4 regions of the Marinobacter sp. GH_1 genome follow, and region 1 is predicted to be linked to each of the others. Evidence: predicted binding sites of a transcription regulator. Region 1 holds the regulator's gene; each other region holds the start of a gene.
The links. Region 1 encodes FliA, which starts transcription of late flagellar genes. Its sites were predicted from a motif close to CTAAAGTTTNNNNNNNNNNNGCCGNTAA; they were not measured.
Positions count from the first base shown of each region.

Region 2: the regulator FliA is predicted to act here: its motif matches at 2,123-2,150, upstream of ACNSOI_RS10075 (methyl-accepting chemotaxis protein).
Region 3: the regulator FliA is predicted to act here: its motif matches at 2,529-2,556, upstream of ACNSOI_RS12205 (flagellar protein MotY).
Region 4: the regulator FliA is predicted to act here: its motif matches at 2,628-2,655, upstream of ACNSOI_RS12350 (methyl-accepting chemotaxis protein).

Region 1 is NZ_CP184460.1:1,627,668-1,632,139, forward strand. It holds gene flhF (flagellar biosynthesis protein FlhF) at 1-1,128, shown strand, start outside; gene ACNSOI_RS07465 (MinD/ParA family protein) at 1,199-2,011, shown strand; gene ACNSOI_RS07470 (RNA polymerase sigma factor FliA) at 2,044-2,787, shown strand; gene cheY (chemotaxis response regulator CheY) at 2,947-3,330, shown strand; gene ACNSOI_RS07480 (protein phosphatase CheZ) at 3,351-4,136, shown strand; gene ACNSOI_RS07485 (chemotaxis protein CheA) at 4,157-4,472, shown strand, end outside.
Region 2 is NZ_CP184460.1:2,204,886-2,209,357, reverse strand. It holds gene ACNSOI_RS10080 (hypothetical protein) at 1-126, shown strand, start outside; gene ACNSOI_RS10075 (methyl-accepting chemotaxis protein) at 165-1,991, opposite strand; gene ACNSOI_RS10070 (bifunctional GNAT family N-acetyltransferase/carbon-nitrogen hydrolase family protein) at 2,213-3,733, shown strand; gene ACNSOI_RS10065 (hypothetical protein) at 3,893-4,291, shown strand; gene ACNSOI_RS10060 (helix-hairpin-helix domain-containing protein) at 4,336-4,472, shown strand, end outside.
Region 3 is NZ_CP184460.1:2,673,971-2,678,442, reverse strand. It holds gene ACNSOI_RS12220 (SDR family oxidoreductase) at 1-649, shown strand, start outside; gene rnt (ribonuclease T) at 707-1,372, opposite strand; gene pyrC (dihydroorotase) at 1,410-2,441, opposite strand; gene ACNSOI_RS12205 (flagellar protein MotY) at 2,601-3,527, shown strand; gene ACNSOI_RS12200 (histone deacetylase family protein) at 3,543-4,469, opposite strand.
Region 4 is NZ_CP184460.1:2,705,023-2,709,494, reverse strand. It holds gene ACNSOI_RS12370 (DNA topoisomerase 3) at 1-439, opposite strand, end outside; gene ACNSOI_RS12365 (BolA family protein) at 763-1,119, shown strand; gene ACNSOI_RS12360 (L-threonylcarbamoyladenylate synthase) at 1,116-1,739, shown strand; gene ACNSOI_RS12355 (hypothetical protein) at 1,767-2,429, opposite strand; gene ACNSOI_RS12350 (methyl-accepting chemotaxis protein) at 2,697-4,313, shown strand; gene ACNSOI_RS12345 (MBL fold metallo-hydrolase) at 4,338-4,472, opposite strand, start outside.

The DNA.
Region 1 (4,472 bases):
AACGGCTCGCGCCTGGCGGAGCTGCAGGCAGACCAGCATCGTCGGTTGGAAGAAGAGTTGAACCGATCGCGCAGTCGCATTCGCGAAGTGCGGGAGAAGCGGGCGGGTGTCGGCGCGGAATATGATCGTGCACTGGCTGATGACCGGCCGGCTGCCGACTGGTCAGGTGAGTTGGCTGGTGGATCGACCTCGGTGGGCAATGCGGGTGGCCGACCAGAGGCGGGCTACTCGGATGAGTTGGCGAGCATGAGAGCGGAAATCAACTCCCTGAGAGAGATGGTCAGCGGCCGTACCTCGGTACCCGAGAAGCCTGCAGTCGCGGCATCCAATGCGGTTCAGCAGAGGCTTGCAGAGCGGCTGCAGGAATTTGGCCTGGGCGCGGAACTGGCAACCTCTCTGTCCCGTCAGCATCGCGCCGGCAGGTTGGAAGATGGTTGGAAGCAATCCCTGAAGATGCTGGCCACCGGCGTACGTACCGCTCGGGAACACTGGCTTGAGGCCGGCGGCGTCTATGCGCTGGTGGGGCCAACCGGGTCTGGGAAGACCACCACCATTGGCAAGCTGGCAGCCCAATATGTACTGGAGCACGGGCCGGATTCCCTGGCGTTGGTCACCACCGATCGCTACCGGGTGGCAGCCCATGAACAGCTGTTTGTGTTTGGCCGTATCCTCAATGTTCCGGTCCGGGTTGTGGACGAGAGTCATTCCCTGGATGACATTCTGGACGAATTGTCAGACCGGCACCTGGTTCTGATTGATACTGCCGGGCTGACCAGCTCGGATCGCGGTTATCAGGAACAGCTGGCGGAGTTGGCCCGGAGCGATCACAATATCCGTACCCATCTGGTCGTGTCTGCCACCAGCCAGCCGCGCATCATGAAATCCGTGTGGCATTGCTATAAGATGGCTAACCTTGCAGGCTGCGTCATGACCAAGATTGACGAAGCGCTGACACTGGGTGAGTCTTTGGGCTTTGTCATGGAAACCGGCCTGCAAGTGGCATGGTATACCGATGGCCAGAAGATTCCCGAAGACCTGCACCGGGCAGAGGCCATTCCTCTGGTGCGGTTGGGCGTAGAACGCCTGAAAACAATGCAGCACGGCCAGGCCGCTGCAGAAGGGGCCTGAGGCCCGGTGGTACAGCCGGTGCGCTGCCGTTTGTGCCCACACAAGAACGCAGTAAGAGACTGATAACAGTATGAGCAGACCACATCCGGTTCAGGTGATTGCGGTTACCGGCGGCAAGGGCGGTGTCGGCAAGAGTAATGTGTCCGTCAACCTCGGTATCGCGCTGGCCCAGAAAGGCCGGCGGGTGGTGTTGCTGGATGCAGACCTTGGCCTTGCCAATATCGACGTGCTGTTGGGCATTACCGCCAATCGCAATCTGCAGGATGTGCTCAGTGGCGAGTGCGACCTCAAGGACGTTCTGGTCAACGGCCCGGGTGGTATCAAGATTGTCCCCGCATCGTCCGGCACCCAGCGTATGACCCAGTTGAGCCCGATGGAACATGCAGGGCTGATCAACGCCTTCAGCGAGCTGGGTGACCAGATTGATGTGCTGATTGTTGACACAGCAGCCGGTATTTCCGAGTCGGTCGTCAGTTTCCTGCGGGCCTCCCAGGAATTGCTGCTGGTGGTGTGCGATGAGCCTACCTCCATTACCGATGCCTATGCCCTGATCAAACTGATGAATCGCGACTACGGCACCAACCGTTTCCGTATTCTGGCGAATCAGGTGCGAAATGAGCAGGAAGGCCGGCATCTGTATGAAAAACTGACCCGTGTCACCGAGCGTTTCCTTGATGTAGCACTACAATATGTAGGTATCGTGCCTTACGACGAAGCCGTCAAAAAAGCCGTTCAGCGGCAGCGGGCCGTTCTGGATGCCTATCCACGGGCTAAGGCGTCGCTGGCGATCCGTGCCCTGGCAGAGAAAGTGGACAGCTGGCCGCTGCCATCATCGCCAAGAGGGCATCTGGAGTTTTTCGTGGAGCGGCTCGTCGAAGTCTGATCTGAATCCAGTCCTATAAGAAAACCGGATACATGACATTGGCGAAAAACCTGGGAATCTACCATCAGGCTGGCGCAAAAGGCCCCTCTCAGCTGATTGAGGAGCATGCGCCGCTGGTCAAGAAAATCGCCCTTCATCTGATGGCCCGTTTGCCGGCCTCGGTTCAGCTTGAAGATCTCATGCAGGCCGGCATGATTGGCCTGCTGGAGGCTGCGCAACGATACTCAACCGGCAAGGGTGCCACCTTCGAGACATACGCGGGTATTCGAATCAGAGGCGCTATGGTGGATGAAATCCGCAAGGGCGACTGGGTGCCGCGCTCTGTTCATCGCAATGCCCGCCGTATCGCGGCAGCCATCAAAACCGTGGAAGACCGCACCGGGCGCGAGGCCCAGGATGTCGATGTTGCCGAAGAGCTGGGCATTGACCTGTCGGAATATCATGCTTCCCTGGCAGACGCCAACAGTGGCCGACTTTTTAGCCTTGATGAGCTCAATGAATCCGGGGAGCTGCCGATAGAAGAAACAGAGGCCAGCGATAATCCCCTGGATGGCATTTCATCAAATGCATTCCAGAAAAGCCTGGCAGAGGCAATCGAAGAGCTTCCTGAGCGAGAAAAGCTGGTGTTGAGCCTCTACTACCAGGAAGAGCTCAACCTGAAGGAAATCGGCGCGGTGCTGGGCGTCAGCGAGAGCCGGGTCAGCCAGATTCATAGCCAGGCGGCCTTTCGTCTCAGGGGGCGGTTGTCCGATTGGCGGGAAGACGAGCCAGAATAAACCGGGCCGGCGCTGACCGCGCGGCGCGTAACTGTGTAGATTTTGGTAACCGGCGCTTTACAACGCGGCCAAACACCACACAATAAGCGGTTAAAGCAGCGGCCTGCTAGACTTTCAAAAGGCTTAATGAAATCCGGGTGTTACTGACTGGAGGTCCCATTGGACAAAAACATGAAAATTCTCATTGTGGATGACTTTTCCACAATGCGGCGAATCATCAAGAATCTGCTGCGCGATCTTGGCTTCACCAATACGGATGAAGCGGACGATGGCAACACTGCATTGCCCATGCTCAGGAGCGGCAAGTACGACTTCCTGGTGACCGACTGGAACATGCCTGGCATGTCGGGTTTTGATCTGCTCAAGGCGGTGCGGGCAGACGAGAACCTGAAGAACCTGCCGGTGCTGATGGTAACCGCGGAGGCCAAGCGTGACCAGATTGTGGCGGCGGCGCAGGCCGGCGTTAACGGGTACGTCGTCAAACCGTTTACCGCTGCCGTTCTCAAGGAAAAGATTGAGAAGATCTTCGAGCGAATCCAGTAACCAGAGGTCGGATGGCTGTCATGACTGACAAGAACGAGAACCATCAGGGCCTCGACCCGGAGGTAACCGAAAAGCTCCAGCAGCAAAGCTCCGAACTGGCCGAATGCATCAGTTCCGGCGATTACGCCCGTGCGATGTCGGTGATCAACGAGCTTAGTGAAGTTCGCGACCAGAGCCTCTATCGGGAAGTGGGGCGGTTGACCCGGAGCCTGCACGAGGCTATCCGGAATTTTCAGATAGACGCCCGCAGTGCCGAGCAGAAAGAAGCCTTGTCCAAGATGTCCGATGCCTCGGATCGGCTGGCCTACGTTGTCCAGATGACCAGCCAGGCGGCTAATCGCACCATGGACCTGGTCGAAGAAAGCATGCCGGTGGCGCATACCATGCGCGACGAAGCGACCGCCCTGCGAGACGAATGGCAGCGGTTGCGTCGTCGGGAAATGGAGCCGGCAGAATTCCGGGAGCTGTACGGCCGCATTGATCGCTTCTTTGCGGGCCTGGCCACAGATTCCGATACCCTGTACAGCAACCTGTCAGAAATCCTTCTGGCCCAGGACTTCCAGGATCTTACCGGGCAGGTTATCCAGAAAGTAACGGCTCTTGTGAAAGAAGTCGAAGAGAACCTGCTTGGCCTGGTGGTGATGGCCAGCCACGTGGACCAGCTCACCGGCACCGTGCACCAGATTGAAGAAAAAGAAGAATCGGCCGAAAAAGGGGTAGGGCCTCAGATCAAGGCTGAGGAGCGTGATGATGTAGTTTCGGGGCAGGACGACGTTGATGACCTGTTATCCAGTCTCGGTTTCTGAACGATTATAGAGGGTGACGCATGGCGTTTGATGCCGACGAAGAGATCCTGCAGGACTTCCTGGTTGAAGCCGGCGAGATTCTCGAAAAGCTGTCCGAGCAGCTGGTAGATCTTGAGCAGCATCCGGATGACAGCAACCTGCTCAACGCCATCTTCCGTGGTTTCCACACGGTCAAGGGCGGTGCCGGGTTCCTGCAGCTCGAAGCGCTGGTCAACTGCTGTCACTCTGCGGAAAATGTGTTCGATATCCTCCGCAACCACAAGCGCAAGGTCACCTCCGAATTGATGGACGTGGTGCTGGAAGCTCTGGACCACGTCAACGCCATGTTTGATCAGG
Region 2 (4,472 bases), 580 kb from region 1:
CAGCGCAAAGTGATAACCCTGGAGAACCCGTACCTCAGCGAGGAATCCATGTATGTGGGGCGGCACACTTTGGAAAACCTGCGTCGCCGGCTCGATTATCTGAGCCAGATTGCCTCACCTGATTGAAAGGTTATGACCCGCTGGCCGTCCATGGCCAGCCTCCGCTATACGCGGAAGCGGGTCACTTTTTCATTCAATGTTCTGCCAATGGTTTCAATGTGCCCGCTGTACACATCGTTTTCACTGGCGGCTTTGGCTGCTTCCTTGCCCTGGTCCGCAATCCGGGTGATGGAGGCATTCAGCTCTTCGGTAACCGAGGTTTGCTCCTCAGACGCTGTGGCAATCTGAGACGTCATCTGGCTGATGGCGGTGATGGCCTCGGCAATCCGGTTCAGGGATTCCATGGCGTCCTGGGCTTTTTCCATACTGACATTAGACACCGCCGTTGACGCCTTCATCACTTCCACCGCATCGCCGGCGCCTTTCTGCAGACGCTCGATCATGTTATTGATTTCCTCAGTGGAAGACTGGGTCCTCTGGGCCAGGTTGCGTACTTCGTCTGCCACCACCGCAAAGCCACGCCCCGCTTCCCCTGCCCTTGCGGCCTCGATTGCGGCGTTCAGTGCCAGCAGGTTGGTCTGTTCTGCTATGCCCTGAATAACCTCCAGCACCGTGGTGATGGACGACACATCCTTACCCAGCGTGTCGATGACTTCAGCAGCTGCATTAACCTCATTGGAAAGCTTTTGCACCGCATCCCTCGACGCAGTCACCGTCAGCAACGACTCGCGACTCTCCTGATCGGCATTCTCAGCCGCTTCCGCTGTTTGCTGTGCGTTCTGGGCAATCTCTCCGGCAGCAGCAGACATTTCGTTGATGGCCGTAGCAATCATGTCAATCTCGCTCTGCTGGCTCTCAACGCTCGAACGGCTGGTACTGGAGGTGTTGCGCAAGGCGGTCACATTCTCATCCAGGTCATCACTACCCTCTTTGACTTCCCGGACAACCTGCTGAATGTTCTCCACAAATCGGTTAAAACTTTGCGCCAGTGCGCCAAACTCGTCCGAAGCGGAATCGTCCAGTCGGCGGGTAAGATCTGCATCACCCGAAGCAATACTGGACATCGCACTGTTCAGGCGGCGCACCGGCACCATCAGCAATCGTATTCCGAAATACAGCGCCACCAGGGCAACTATCAAACCCACAGCGGCAATGACAAGGCCGCCCACCCGGGCCTCAACAATCGGAGCGTTGATCAGGTCCTCGTTAACAAACGTCACCAGGTACCACTCCACAGCCCGGGCATCGGCTATCGGATGAAAACTGACACTCCAGCGGGCGCCGTCCATCTCAAATGTATGCTGGCTGCCATCAAGAGCGGGCCGCTGGCCGATAATGTCCGAAATGTTGTTTCCGACCACCTCTGAGTCCGGGTAGAAGAGCACAGTGCCTTTCTCGTTTACCAGTGCGGCGAACCCGGTATCGGCCAGGGTGATCGTCGACAACATTCGGTCAATCGTGCCAAGCCCGATATCCATGCCGGCTGCTCCTTTATATAAACCGGACTTGATCGGGGCCATGGCGGAGATAATGGTCGCGCCAGTGCTGGCATCCTGATAGGGCTCAGTGAATGATGAACGCCCTAACCGCTGGGCTCCCTGGAACCAGGGGCGGGTGCGGGGGTCGTAGTCAGGTGGCAGTGTCGCTTCCACCTCTGGGCTCCGCATTAGCATCCGGCCGTCCTCGGTGCCGGCATAGACATCCATAATATTGCCGCCGCGCGTCATCGCTTCCATCAGGGTACGGGCCATATTGTCGGTGCGGATGCCCTCAAGGGCGTTGGCCGTCGCCTCAGCCATGTCCAGGCGAGTGTTGAGCCAATCGGAAATACTGGACGTACTCTGCTCTACCGCGTCGGCCATAAGCGCGTCAACATAACGATCCGTCGTTGATCTGAGCCTGATATCCGTTGCCACTGTCAACGCAGCCATCAGCATTATGATGAGAGCACCTACGGCAACGAGCAGTTTCTGAGAAAATGAGAATTGCAAGGGGAGTCCCTCCGATAAGACTGAGGTTGTTTCAATCAGCTTCTCATCAATTATAGATGTGAATTAATTGACTAACGGCAATTTGAGCGAAGTCTTTAGAACTCTTTGTTAGAATGGACTTACAGGCAACCAAGGCTGCCAAACCAAAGGAGATACACCAGATGGCCCATGAAGAGCTCCACCTGAATCTGCGAAACCTGACGCTTGAAGACTACAGCCAGCTCCAGGAGCTGATGGACGAGGTTTACGACGATATCGGGGGCGCATGGCCAAAGGAAACCATCAAGGCGTTGGTTGAGCAGTTCCCGGACGGTCAGATCTGTATTGAAGACAACGGGCACCTGGTGGCCGTTGCGTTGACCGTATGCGTTAAGTACGAGCGCTTCAGCAACCCCCACGCCTACGACGACCTGATCCTCCGTAACGAGAAAATCTGGCACAACGCCAATGGCGATTCGCTCTATGGCCTGGATGTATTTATTCATCCCGAGTACCGGGGCTACCGCCTGGGCCGGCGGCTCTATGAAGCCCGCAAGGAACTTTGCCGTTCCATGAACCTGCGGGCTATTCTCGCAGGCGGGCGTATCCCCAATTACTTCAAGTATTCCGAACAGTACACGCCGGAAGAGTACATCCATCGCGTCGACCGCAAAGAGATCTACGATCCGATTCTCACCTTTCAGCTGTCCAACGATTTTCAGGTAACCCGTTTGATGCACAAATATCTTCCGGAAGATGAAAAGTCGCTGGGTTATGCCACCCTGCTGGAATGGCGGAACATCCTGTATACCCCGCCCTCCTCGGTGCTGAACGTGAAGAAAACCCAGGTTCGCCTGGGTGCCGTGCAATGGCAGATGCGGGAATTCACCTCAGTGGAGGAAGTGCTGAAGCAGGTTGAGTATTTCGTGGATGCGTTGTCTGATTACAAAAGTGACTTTGCCCTGTTCCCGGAATTCTTCAACGCACCCCTGATGGGCCTGACCGACCAGATGGACCAGACCCGCGCCATTCGTTTCCTTGCCGGTTTTACCGAGCAGTTCCGCAATGAAATGTCGGAAATGGCGGTCAGTTACAACATCAACATTATCACCGGCTCCATGCCGCTGATCGAGAACGACCGGGTTTATAACGTGTCGTACCTGTGCCATCGGGATGGCCGCGTGGACGAGCAACGCAAGATCCACATCACGCCCCATGAACGCCGCGACTGGGTTATTGAAGGCGGCGACAAGTTCCAGGTATTCGATACAGATGCCGGCCGGGTTGCCATTATGATCTGTTACGACATCGAATTTCCGGAGCTCGGGCGCGTAGCTGCCAGCCAGGATGTGGACATCATCTGTGTACCCTTCTGGACCGACACCAAAAACGGCTACTTGCGGGTTCGCCATTGTGCCCAGGCCCGCGCCATCGAAAACGAGTGTTATGTGGTGATCACCGGCAGTGTCGGCAACCTGCCCAAGGTTGAGAACCTGGACGTCCAATACGCGCAATCCTCCGTATTCTCACCGTCTGACTTCGCATTCCCGCACGATGCCGTGATGGCGGAGACCACCCCGAACACCGAAATGATCATGTTCTCGGATATGGACCTGGAGAAACTCAAATTGGTACGTAACGAAGGCTCAGTCACCAATCTGAAAGATCGTCGTGTTGATCTGTACGAATTGAAAACCAGATAACGACCGCATCTGGCCCCCTTTGCGGGGGGCGGATGTTGAACTATTCCATGAAAGGGTTACGGTAGACAGCTGATGGCATTGCCAAAATTAAATAGCCCGTCTATTGTTTAATTTATGCTCAAATAATCTGGCTGATCTCAGAGGCAGAGAAAGCATTTCATGAACGAAGAACTACCGGATCTTGTTGCCCGTTTCCGCGTACGCCACGGCCTGTTTCGCAAAGAAACCGTGGAAGCTCGCCTTTATGAGCTAGACAGCTACGGCTGCGTGATGAAAACCGACAAGCTGTTCAAGCCCGGCGACACCATCACACTCGACCTCATCATGGATATGCCATTTGAAGAGATCCGCGCCGAGGGTGTTACCGGACTGGTTACCGAAAAGAGAAAGCACTGTAGCAACTTCTTCTACTCTATTGATTTTTTTCAACTTGAATCCGGAGATAACTCCCCTCTTTCGGACAAGCTACGCCGTATTCGTGAAGTGCTTCTGAAGAAGCAAAGCCTCAAATCCAGACGAAGCTCGAATACGACCAACGGAATGAGGCAATTGGCCTGATACACCGTTCCATCGTTCTATCCCCCTCTGTAAGGAGACGCCCTATGGCAAAGAAAGCCAAACCCAGTGTTGATAAGATTGTCAAAAAAGTGAACAAAGAGTTCGAGAAAACCACGGCTCAGATTGAAACACTCATCAATGATGCCCTGAAGCAGTTTGACCACCTGCAGCATCAGGTTCA
Region 3 (4,472 bases), 1.0 Mb from region 1:
GACGGTTTTGGATAATCACGGCCATGTAGACGTACTGGTGAACAATGCCGGCCGGTCTATTCGACGCTCGCTGTCCTTGTCGTTTGACCGTTTCCACGATTTCGAGCGCACCATGCAGCTGAACTACTTCGGTTCTGTGCGCCTGATCATGGGCTTTGCGCCGGCCATGCTGGAGCGCCGCCGTGGCCATGTGGTGAATATCTCGTCCATTGGGGTACTGACCAACGCACCACGTTTCTCGGCCTATGTGGCGTCGAAGTCAGCGCTGGATGCCTTCAGCCGGTGTGCGGCGGCGGAGTGGTCTGACCGTAATCTGACGTTCACCACCATCAACATGCCGTTGGTGAAAACGCCGATGATTGCGCCGACCAAGATTTACGATTCGGTACCCACGCTGTCACCGGATGAAGCTGCGCAGATGGTGGCGGATGCCATCGTTTACCGGCCGAAGCGTATTGCTACTCGCCTGGGTGTCTTTGCCCAGGTTCTGCACGCCCTGGCGCCGAAGATGGGTGAGATTATCATGAACACCGGTTACCGGATGTTCCCGGATTCTCCGTCTGCCGCTGGTAGCAAGTCTGGTGAAAAGCCCAAGGTGTCGACCGAGCAGGTGGCGTTCGCGGCCATTATGCGAGGTATCTACTGGTAAGCTGTCTCCAGGTAAGAAAAAACCCGCTTCGGCGGGTTTTTTTGATTCTTGCGGTTATCAGCTTGTCGCTTCTTCCTCTGGCTCAATGAGCGGCGGCGGAAAACCGCCCAGCTCTTTCCAGCGGTTCACGATGCCGCAGAACAGGTCAGCGGTTTTTTCTGCATCGTAGGCTGCGGAGTGGGCTTCCTTGTTGCTGAAAGGGATGCCCGCCAGTTTACAGGCCTGTGCCAGCACCGTATGGCCATAGGCCAGGCCAGCCAGAGTTGCTGTGTCAAAGGTGGAGAACGGGTGGAACGGGTTGCGTTTGATGTCGGCCCGCAAGGCAGCCGCAAACACAAAGTTGTGGTCAAAGGTGGCGTTGTGGCCGACCAGAACCGCACGCTTGCAGTCGTGGGCTTTCACCGCCTTGCGGATCGGGGAGAATATTTCGCTCAGGCCTTCCCGCTCTGGGACTGCCTCACGTTCCGGGTTCCAGGGGTCGATGCCGGTGAAGTCCAGGGCAGACTGTTCCAGGTTGGCGCCTTCGAAGGGGTCAATCTGCTGCACGTGGGTTTCCCCCCGGCGCAGCAAGCCATCGTCGTCCATGGTCAGTATGACGGCGGCAATTTCCAGTAGGGCGTCTCGCTCCGGATTGAAACCGGCGGTTTCAACATCGACAACCACCGGCAGGAAGCCACGGAAGCGTTGGGACATAGGATGTGGCGGCTTGTTTTCTTCTGACACTCGAACTCCGATGTTCGTGTTATGAATGAATAATGAGTTACGCCATGCGCCAGTGAACGGTTTCACCGGCCTTCAAGGGTACGATATTACCGTCGGCCAACGGCAGTTGCTCTGGCATGGTCCAGGGCTCACGTACCAGGGTAATGGTATCGGTGTTTCGTGGCAGGCCGTAAAAGTCGGCGCCGTTGAAGCTGGCAAAGGCTTCCAGTTTGTCGAGAATGCCGAGTTCCTCAAAGACGTCTGCGTACAGGCCAATGGCGCCGTAGGCAGAGTAGCAACCGGCGCAGCCGCAGGCGGCTTCCTTTTTGTCGCGGGCGTGGGGTGCGGAATCGGTGCCCAGGAAGAACCGAGGATCGCCGCTGGCAACCGCTTCGCGCAGCGCCAGCTGATGCTTGTTCCGTTTCAGGATCGGCAGGCAATACAGGTGGGGGCGGATACCGCCCACCAGCATATGATTCCGGTTGTACATCAGGTGCTGTGGCGTCACGGTGGCGGCCAGGTTGCCGCCGGTATGGGCGCGCACAAACTCGGCGGAATCCGCCGTGGTGATGTGCTCCAGCACCACTTTCAGGGTCGGGAAGGCCTCGATGGTTGGGCTCAGGACCCGATCAAGAAACACTTTTTCCCGGTCGAAGATATCAATGTCGGCGTCCGTCACTTCGCCGTGAACCAAAAGCAGCATGCCGCACTCAGCCATGGCTTCAAGAACCGGGTAAATATTGCGGATATCGGTAACGCCGGACTCGGAATTGGTGGTGGCGCCCGCGGGGTAGAGTTTGGCAGCGACAACACCGGCGGCCTTGGCTTCCCGAATGGTTTCGGGGGTCATACTTTCCGTCAGGTACAGTGTCATCAGCGGTTCAAAGCTGGTGCTGCCGGCAGCTGCCCGAATACGCTCACGATAAGCCATGGCGGCGGCCGCATCGGTTACCGGTGGCACCAGATTCGGCATGATGATTGCCCGGCCAAAGCAGGCGGCCGTGGCCGGCACCACGCTGTTCAGCACAGCACCGTCGCGCACGTGCAGGTGCCAGTCGTCGGGTCGGGTGATGGTGAGTGTTCTGGTCATGATGGTATCCGCAAAGCAGCCAAAAAATTTTGCGGATTATATCAGAAGGCGGATGGGAATGTTTTTGCTATTCCAGTCCCTTTGTGGCTCAAGTAATCATTTTGATCGCCGTTAAACAGTCATGTTGAAAACAGACCCGGTTTTCGAGGCGCTCTCACAATGACTTATTCGCTTCGCCATATACTTCATCAAAAGCTGGCAGCTGCAGGCGTGTCGGCTTTGTTTGCAGTGGCGGCTACGCCTGTTTTGGCGACAAGCTACGGTGCCGGCATTGAGAACAGCCAGTGGTACCTGTCGGAATCTGTGTTTGAGTGTTCTCTGGTACACGAGGTACCGGGATACGGCAGGGCGGTTTTCCGCCATCGGGCCGGCGAAGCGTTGAGTTTCTATCTGGAATCCGAGATCCCGGTGATGCGCCCCGGTCGCGGCCAGCTAGTGGTGGAAGCGCCAGCCTGGCGTCCTGGCGTGGCGCCCCGGGCCATCGGCTCGGTAACGGTCTCAGACCAGCCCAGGGCGGTCACGGTCAGCAGTCGTGAGGCAACCCTGATGACTCAGGGTTTGTTGCAGGGGATGCGCCCGACCGTCACACGAGCTGCCCGTTATGATGACCGGCCCGTGCGGGTTCAACTTTCCAACGTTAATTTCTCAGGCCCGTACTCGGGCTACCGGGAGTGCGTATCCAGCCTGCTGCCGGTGAACTACGACCAGATTCGTCGTTCCCGAGTGCCGTTTGTCAGCGGCAGTACCAGCCTGTCTGATACCGACAGGCAGCTGCTGGATAACATCGTGACCTACGTAATGGCGGATTCCACCGTTGAGCGGATATTTGTGGACGGCCATTCAGACAGTGTTGGCAGCCGCATCGATAACCGGGCGCTGTCCGAAGATCGGGCGAATGTGGTGGCGGACTATCTGCGATCCCGCGGTATCGATGATGACCTTCTGATTGTGCGTGGGCACGGTGACCAGTTCCCGGTTTCCCGCCGGCATGCGGATAATCGCCGTACCACCATTCGCTTGCAACGGCAGGGCGAGCGCCCGGAGTTACAGCAGGCGAACGGCCCGGGTATGGATTTCTCGGGCTGAATGGAGCGGGACTTCTCAGTAAACCGTGCTGAGCAGGTCCAGGTGGGCGGTGACGCTTTCGGCCAGCGCTTTCAGGTGATATCCCCCCTCCAGAGTTGACACAATCCGGTCATTTGCGTGGTCATGGGCCACGCTGATCAGCATTTCCGTCAACCAGCGATAGTCGTCCACTTCCAGATTCAGTTCTGCCATCGGGTCGAGTTTGTGGCCGTCAAAGCCGGCGGAAATCAGTACCAGCTGCGGGCGGAAATCCTGCAATTTCTTAAGCCACGCTGCTTCCACCGCTTTACGGTAGTCCAGAGCTGAGCAGTTGGCCTCGATCGGCGCATTGATAATGTTGTCCGCCTGGCGATGCACATGGGAGTGCGGATAGAACGGATGCTGGAAGCTGGAGCACATCAGTATGCGTTCGTCTCCGCTGACGATGTCTACCGTGCCGTTGCCCTGATGCACATCGAAATCAACGATCGCAACCCGTTCCAGGTGGTGGAAGGTGAGGGCGCGCATGGCCGCCAGTGCCACGTTGTTATAGAAGCAGAACCCCATGGATTTGGAGCGCTCGGCATGGTGCCCGGGTGGGCGGGCGCAGACAAACGCGTTGGTCACCTGACTGCTCATCACCATATCGACCGCCTGGATATTGCCGCCGGCGGCCAATCGGGCGGCGCGCAGGGTATCCGGCATCATGGCGGTGTCCGGATCGGTAAACACCCGGCCCCGGGTAGGCTGCATCATATCCAGCTGTTGAAGGTAAGTCTCGGGGTGCACCGTTAACAGCTGGTCACGGGTAATTTCTTCTGGTCGAACCCAGTCCAGATCCCGTTCCAGGTGAGTGTCTGCCAGATACGCGAGTATGGTGGAGATTCGCTCAGGGCATTCCGGGTGCTCCGGGCCCATATTGTGCTTCATGCAGTCATCGTGGGAAAAAAATGCCGTGGTCATACG
Region 4 (4,472 bases), 1.1 Mb from region 1:
CCTGAATGGAGCGAGCGACGGCGCTGGGAGTCAGGTCGTTAATCAGTACCCGTTTTACCGGAACGGTGGTACCAACGTAGCGCAGTACTTCATCCACCAGTAGCTGGCCTTCACGGTCCGGGTCGCCGGCGTGGGTGATCACGTCGGCCTGTCGAATCAGGGATTCGAGCACCTTGAGTTGCTGTTTTACGCTGTCTTTGGGGGTGAGCTGCCATTGTTCGGGGAACATGGGCAGGTCTTCCTGGCGCCACTTTTTCCATGCCGGGTTGTAGCGGGCGGGCTCGGCCGGCTCCAGCAGATGGCCGATGCACCAGCTGACGGTGGCGGCTTCCTGGCCGTTTCCGCAACGGATCCAGCCCTGGCCTTTCTGGTGCGGGCCGGGGAGGGCGGCGGCGATGGCTCTGGCCAGGCTGGGTTTTTCGGCGATGTACAGGTGCATGGTGTTGGTGGTTCGCTGAGTGGCATCGGAATGTGTCTGTTTGGGGCTTTTGTGTCAAGGGCTTCGGGCTTATCGTTTGTTGTGTAGTAGACTGGTTGTGTTGGGGGAGGCGGCTGTGGTGGAAGCTTTCCCAAAAGACGCCGTGAACCCGTCCATGGGGGCTTGGTGTTGCCATCCCTGGCAACACACACTTTTGGGAAAGCTTCCACCACAGCCGCTTGAGACTCCGTGCAATTCGCCCGGTAGAGAGCGCTTTCGGGCGCCCTGCAAGCCGCCGCGATAGTGCGAGTGGTCATTTGAGAAGTTGGAGCAGAAGATTTTTTATGAAAGTTCAGAACGCAATTGAAACCAAGCTCAAAGACGGGTTTGCCGCGCAGCTGCTGGCTGTGGAGAACGAGAGCCACATGCATTCCGTGCCGCCGAATTCGGAAACCCATTTCAAGGTGACGTTGGTGTCGCCGGATTTTGCCGGTCAGATGAAAGTTAAGCGGCATCAGGCCATTTATAAAGTGTTGGCGGAAGAGCTGGCGGGGCCTGTGCATGCTTTGGCGTTGCATTTGTATACGCCGGAGGAGTGGGCGGCCAGTGGTCAGGCGGCGCCGGATTCGCCCGGTTGTATGGGTGGTTCGAAGGGCGATGACGCCATGGCTGCGAAATTGGGACAGGGAGTGAATTCATGAGTCAGTTTTTCCAGATCCATCCTGAGAATCCGCAGAAGCGGTTGATCAACCAGGCGGTTGATATTCTTCGCAAGGGTGGGGTGATTGTGTATCCCACGGATTCCGGGTATGCGCTGGGTTGTCACCTGGGTGACAAGCAGGCAGCGGATCGTATCAAGCGTATCCGGAAGCTGGATGACAAGCATAACTTTACGCTTGTGTGCCGGGATTTGTCGGATATTGGTGTGTACGCCAAGGTGGATAACACGCAGTACCGTTTGCTGAAGACGTTCACACCGGGGCCGTATACGTTCATTCTGCCAGCCACCAGTGAGGTGCCGCGCCGTTTGTTGCATCCCAAGCGTCGGTCTATTGGCGTGCGGGTGCCGGATAACGAGATTGTGCGGGAGCTGCTGGGCGAGTTGGGCGAGCCGATCATGAGCAGTACCCTGATTCTGCCCGATGAAACTGAGCCAATGACCGATCCCTATGAAATCCGGGATGTTCTGGAACACGAGCTGGATTTGATCATTGATGGTGGGTTCTGCGGTATGGAAGCGACTACCGTGGTGAACTTCCTCGGGGATGCCCCGGAGGTTACGCGGGTGGGTAAAGGTGATCCCGCTCCGTTTCAGGTTTAACGGTCAAAGATCAATGTCACCCGGGTATCAGGCCCGGGTGTTCAGGTTGAAGGCGTAGCGTTGTGCGCTGTTACCAAAGTCGGGTTGGCCGCTGTTGGCGTTGCGTTTCAGGCTGTCGTAACGGTGGATGACATCCTGTAAGCCGTTGAACTGCTGATTGTCGCTGAGCAGTGAATCCAGCAGGGAGTTGTTCACGCCGTAGGCCTGATTGAGCTTCAGGGCGTTATCCATAAAGTGTAGTGTCGGTTCGCTGACGCTCAGCCGACTGAAGGCTTCCCGGAAGCCCCGGTTGTTGTTCAGGTCCATTTCAATTCTTTCGCGAAGCTCTTCTGGCAGCTTCCCCTCAACTACCGCATTGCCGTTCTCGCCTTTTCCCACGCTCAGGGCCGTTGCCGGGTGCAGGTTGTACTCGGCAAGTTTGTGCCGGAGGGTTTCACGAACAAAGGAGAGATCCTGCGCAACGGTCTGTTTGTACTGGCCGAGTGGGAGTTTGCGAGCTTTCAGGCTGCCGGGGTCCAGTTCTGACTGCCCGGACGGGGTAAAGCGGTCATCACCCGGGTTACCGGCGGCTTCGGGTTGCTTCGTGGCAGCGGGTTTCTCGCCATCGGGCTTGGCTGCGGGTGCCTGGCGGCTGTCCATGGCTTGCTGAAAGCGTGTGCTGGCTTGTATCAGGGATGTCAGCAAAGACATGGTGCATTTCCTCCTCGGCGGTAAATAACTGCCGGAAATTCGATTATGGGGTGTGTTTGTGAGTAACAAGCAGGTTTTGGGCCAGGTTGTTCTTGAGGTTTGGCAGTCTTTACTTGCGTGGAAATGTAAAACTTTGCAACGAGTGTCATAGGGATGGCATCGGGCTGATCTGGGTCATATAAAAATTGACGTATGTCTATAAAGTTATGCCCGAAACTGCCGTCATAACAGGTGGTTGTTCAGTTGATCTTCCGCTGCCGGGGTACCATGAAAAAACAACACTCGATCCGCTTTTTGCTGCTGTCGGCTCTGGCCGTGGCGTTTTCCATCATTCTTGCGTTCACCGTTGTTTACAGCGCCCAGTCGCAGCGCGCGCATCTTGAGGAGTTCAGCCACAAATATGTAGACGGGCTGGCAAAATCCTACTTTGACGGGCTCAACACCATGATGGTGACAGGCACCATCAACAATCGGGATGTACTGCGTGATAGGGCCAAGGCATCCGAAGATGTTCTGGACATCCGGGTGGTGCGCAGTGATCAGTTGAACGCGATGTACGGCGCGGGTAATGCGGAGGAGCGGCGTCGCGAACCTGAGGATATGCGGGCACTACGTGGCGAGCGGGTGGAGCTTTACTCGGCAAATGACCAGGGCCGGGTTTATACCCTGATTGAGCCGGTTATTGCCGAGGCAGACTATCAGGGGGTGAATTGCCTCGGCTGCCACCAGGCCCAGGAAGGGGAGATTCTCGGTGCCATCCGGGTGGACTATTCCCTGGCCCAGAGCGACGCCCGCCTGCAGCAGCAGTTGCTGGTGGGTGGTGGTGTTCAGGTGGTCATTTTCGTTGTGATTTTCTTCCTGACCGCGCTGGTCCTGGGGCGGCTGGTGTTTTCCCGGTTGCGCAGGCTCCATGACCGGATGGATGAAATATCCCGGAATTCGGATCTATCCATTGAGCTGGACGTTACCCGCAACGATGAAATCGGTTCACTGTCCCGCGCCTTTAACCGAATGGTGGCGAAGATTCGGGAGAGCATGCATACGGTGATGGACAACGCTGCCCAAGTTGAATCAGCGGCACGGACCATTGCCGGCAAGGCGGAAACCACGGAACGTGAAGTGCTTGCTCAACGTGACAACACCGACCAGGTGGCCAGCGCCACGACAGAGATGGCGGCATCCGCAGTTCAGGTGCGGGAGAACGCGGTGAATACTGCTCGCAAATCCGCAGACACAGCGAAGGCGGCGGAGACCGGTGAGCAGTTGGCCCACAACGCCGTGAAGGGTATTGAGACACTTAACTCCGAGGTGCAGAGCGGTGCCCAGCGAATCGAACAGCTGGATCAGCGCACCACCGAGATGGCCACCCGTCTGGAGCTGATTTCCGAGATTGCAGACCAGACCAACCTGCTGGCACTGAACGCCGCCATTGAAGCCGCCCGTGCCGGTGAGCAGGGCCGTGGATTTGCCGTAGTGGCTGATGAAGTGCGCGCGCTGGCGTCCCGCACCCAGGCGTCCACGGAGGAGATTCGCCACACCATAGATGGCCTGAAGAAAGAGGTGGTGGATTGCGTGGGCACCATGCGCCATGCCTCTGAACTGGCGCAGCATCAGGTGGAGTCGATTCTGAAAGTGGAAACGGAATTGCAGACCATTGCGGCGGCGGTGCGCGAGATCACTGGCCTGAACGAAGAAATGGAAAGCGCGGCCAACGAACAGAGCGATGTGTCGGAATCCATCAATCACAACGTGATCGAAATCAGCCGTTCGGCGGAGCAAACCTCCAGCGACGCCCAGGAAACCGCCCGCATTGCCGGTGACCTCCTGGCTATGGCCGAAACTCTGCGTAAGACCATCGAGCAGTTCCGGTTGTCACAACACTGATTCCGGCCGCTGGTACTGGGGCGCTCAGCCCCGGTGATCCGACACGAAAGGGTTGGTAGCCCGTTCCTGGCCGAAAGTGGACATAGGGCCGTGGCCGCAGATGAAGTTCACATCATCCCCCAGGGGGAACAGTTTTTCCCGGATGGAATGAATCAGAGT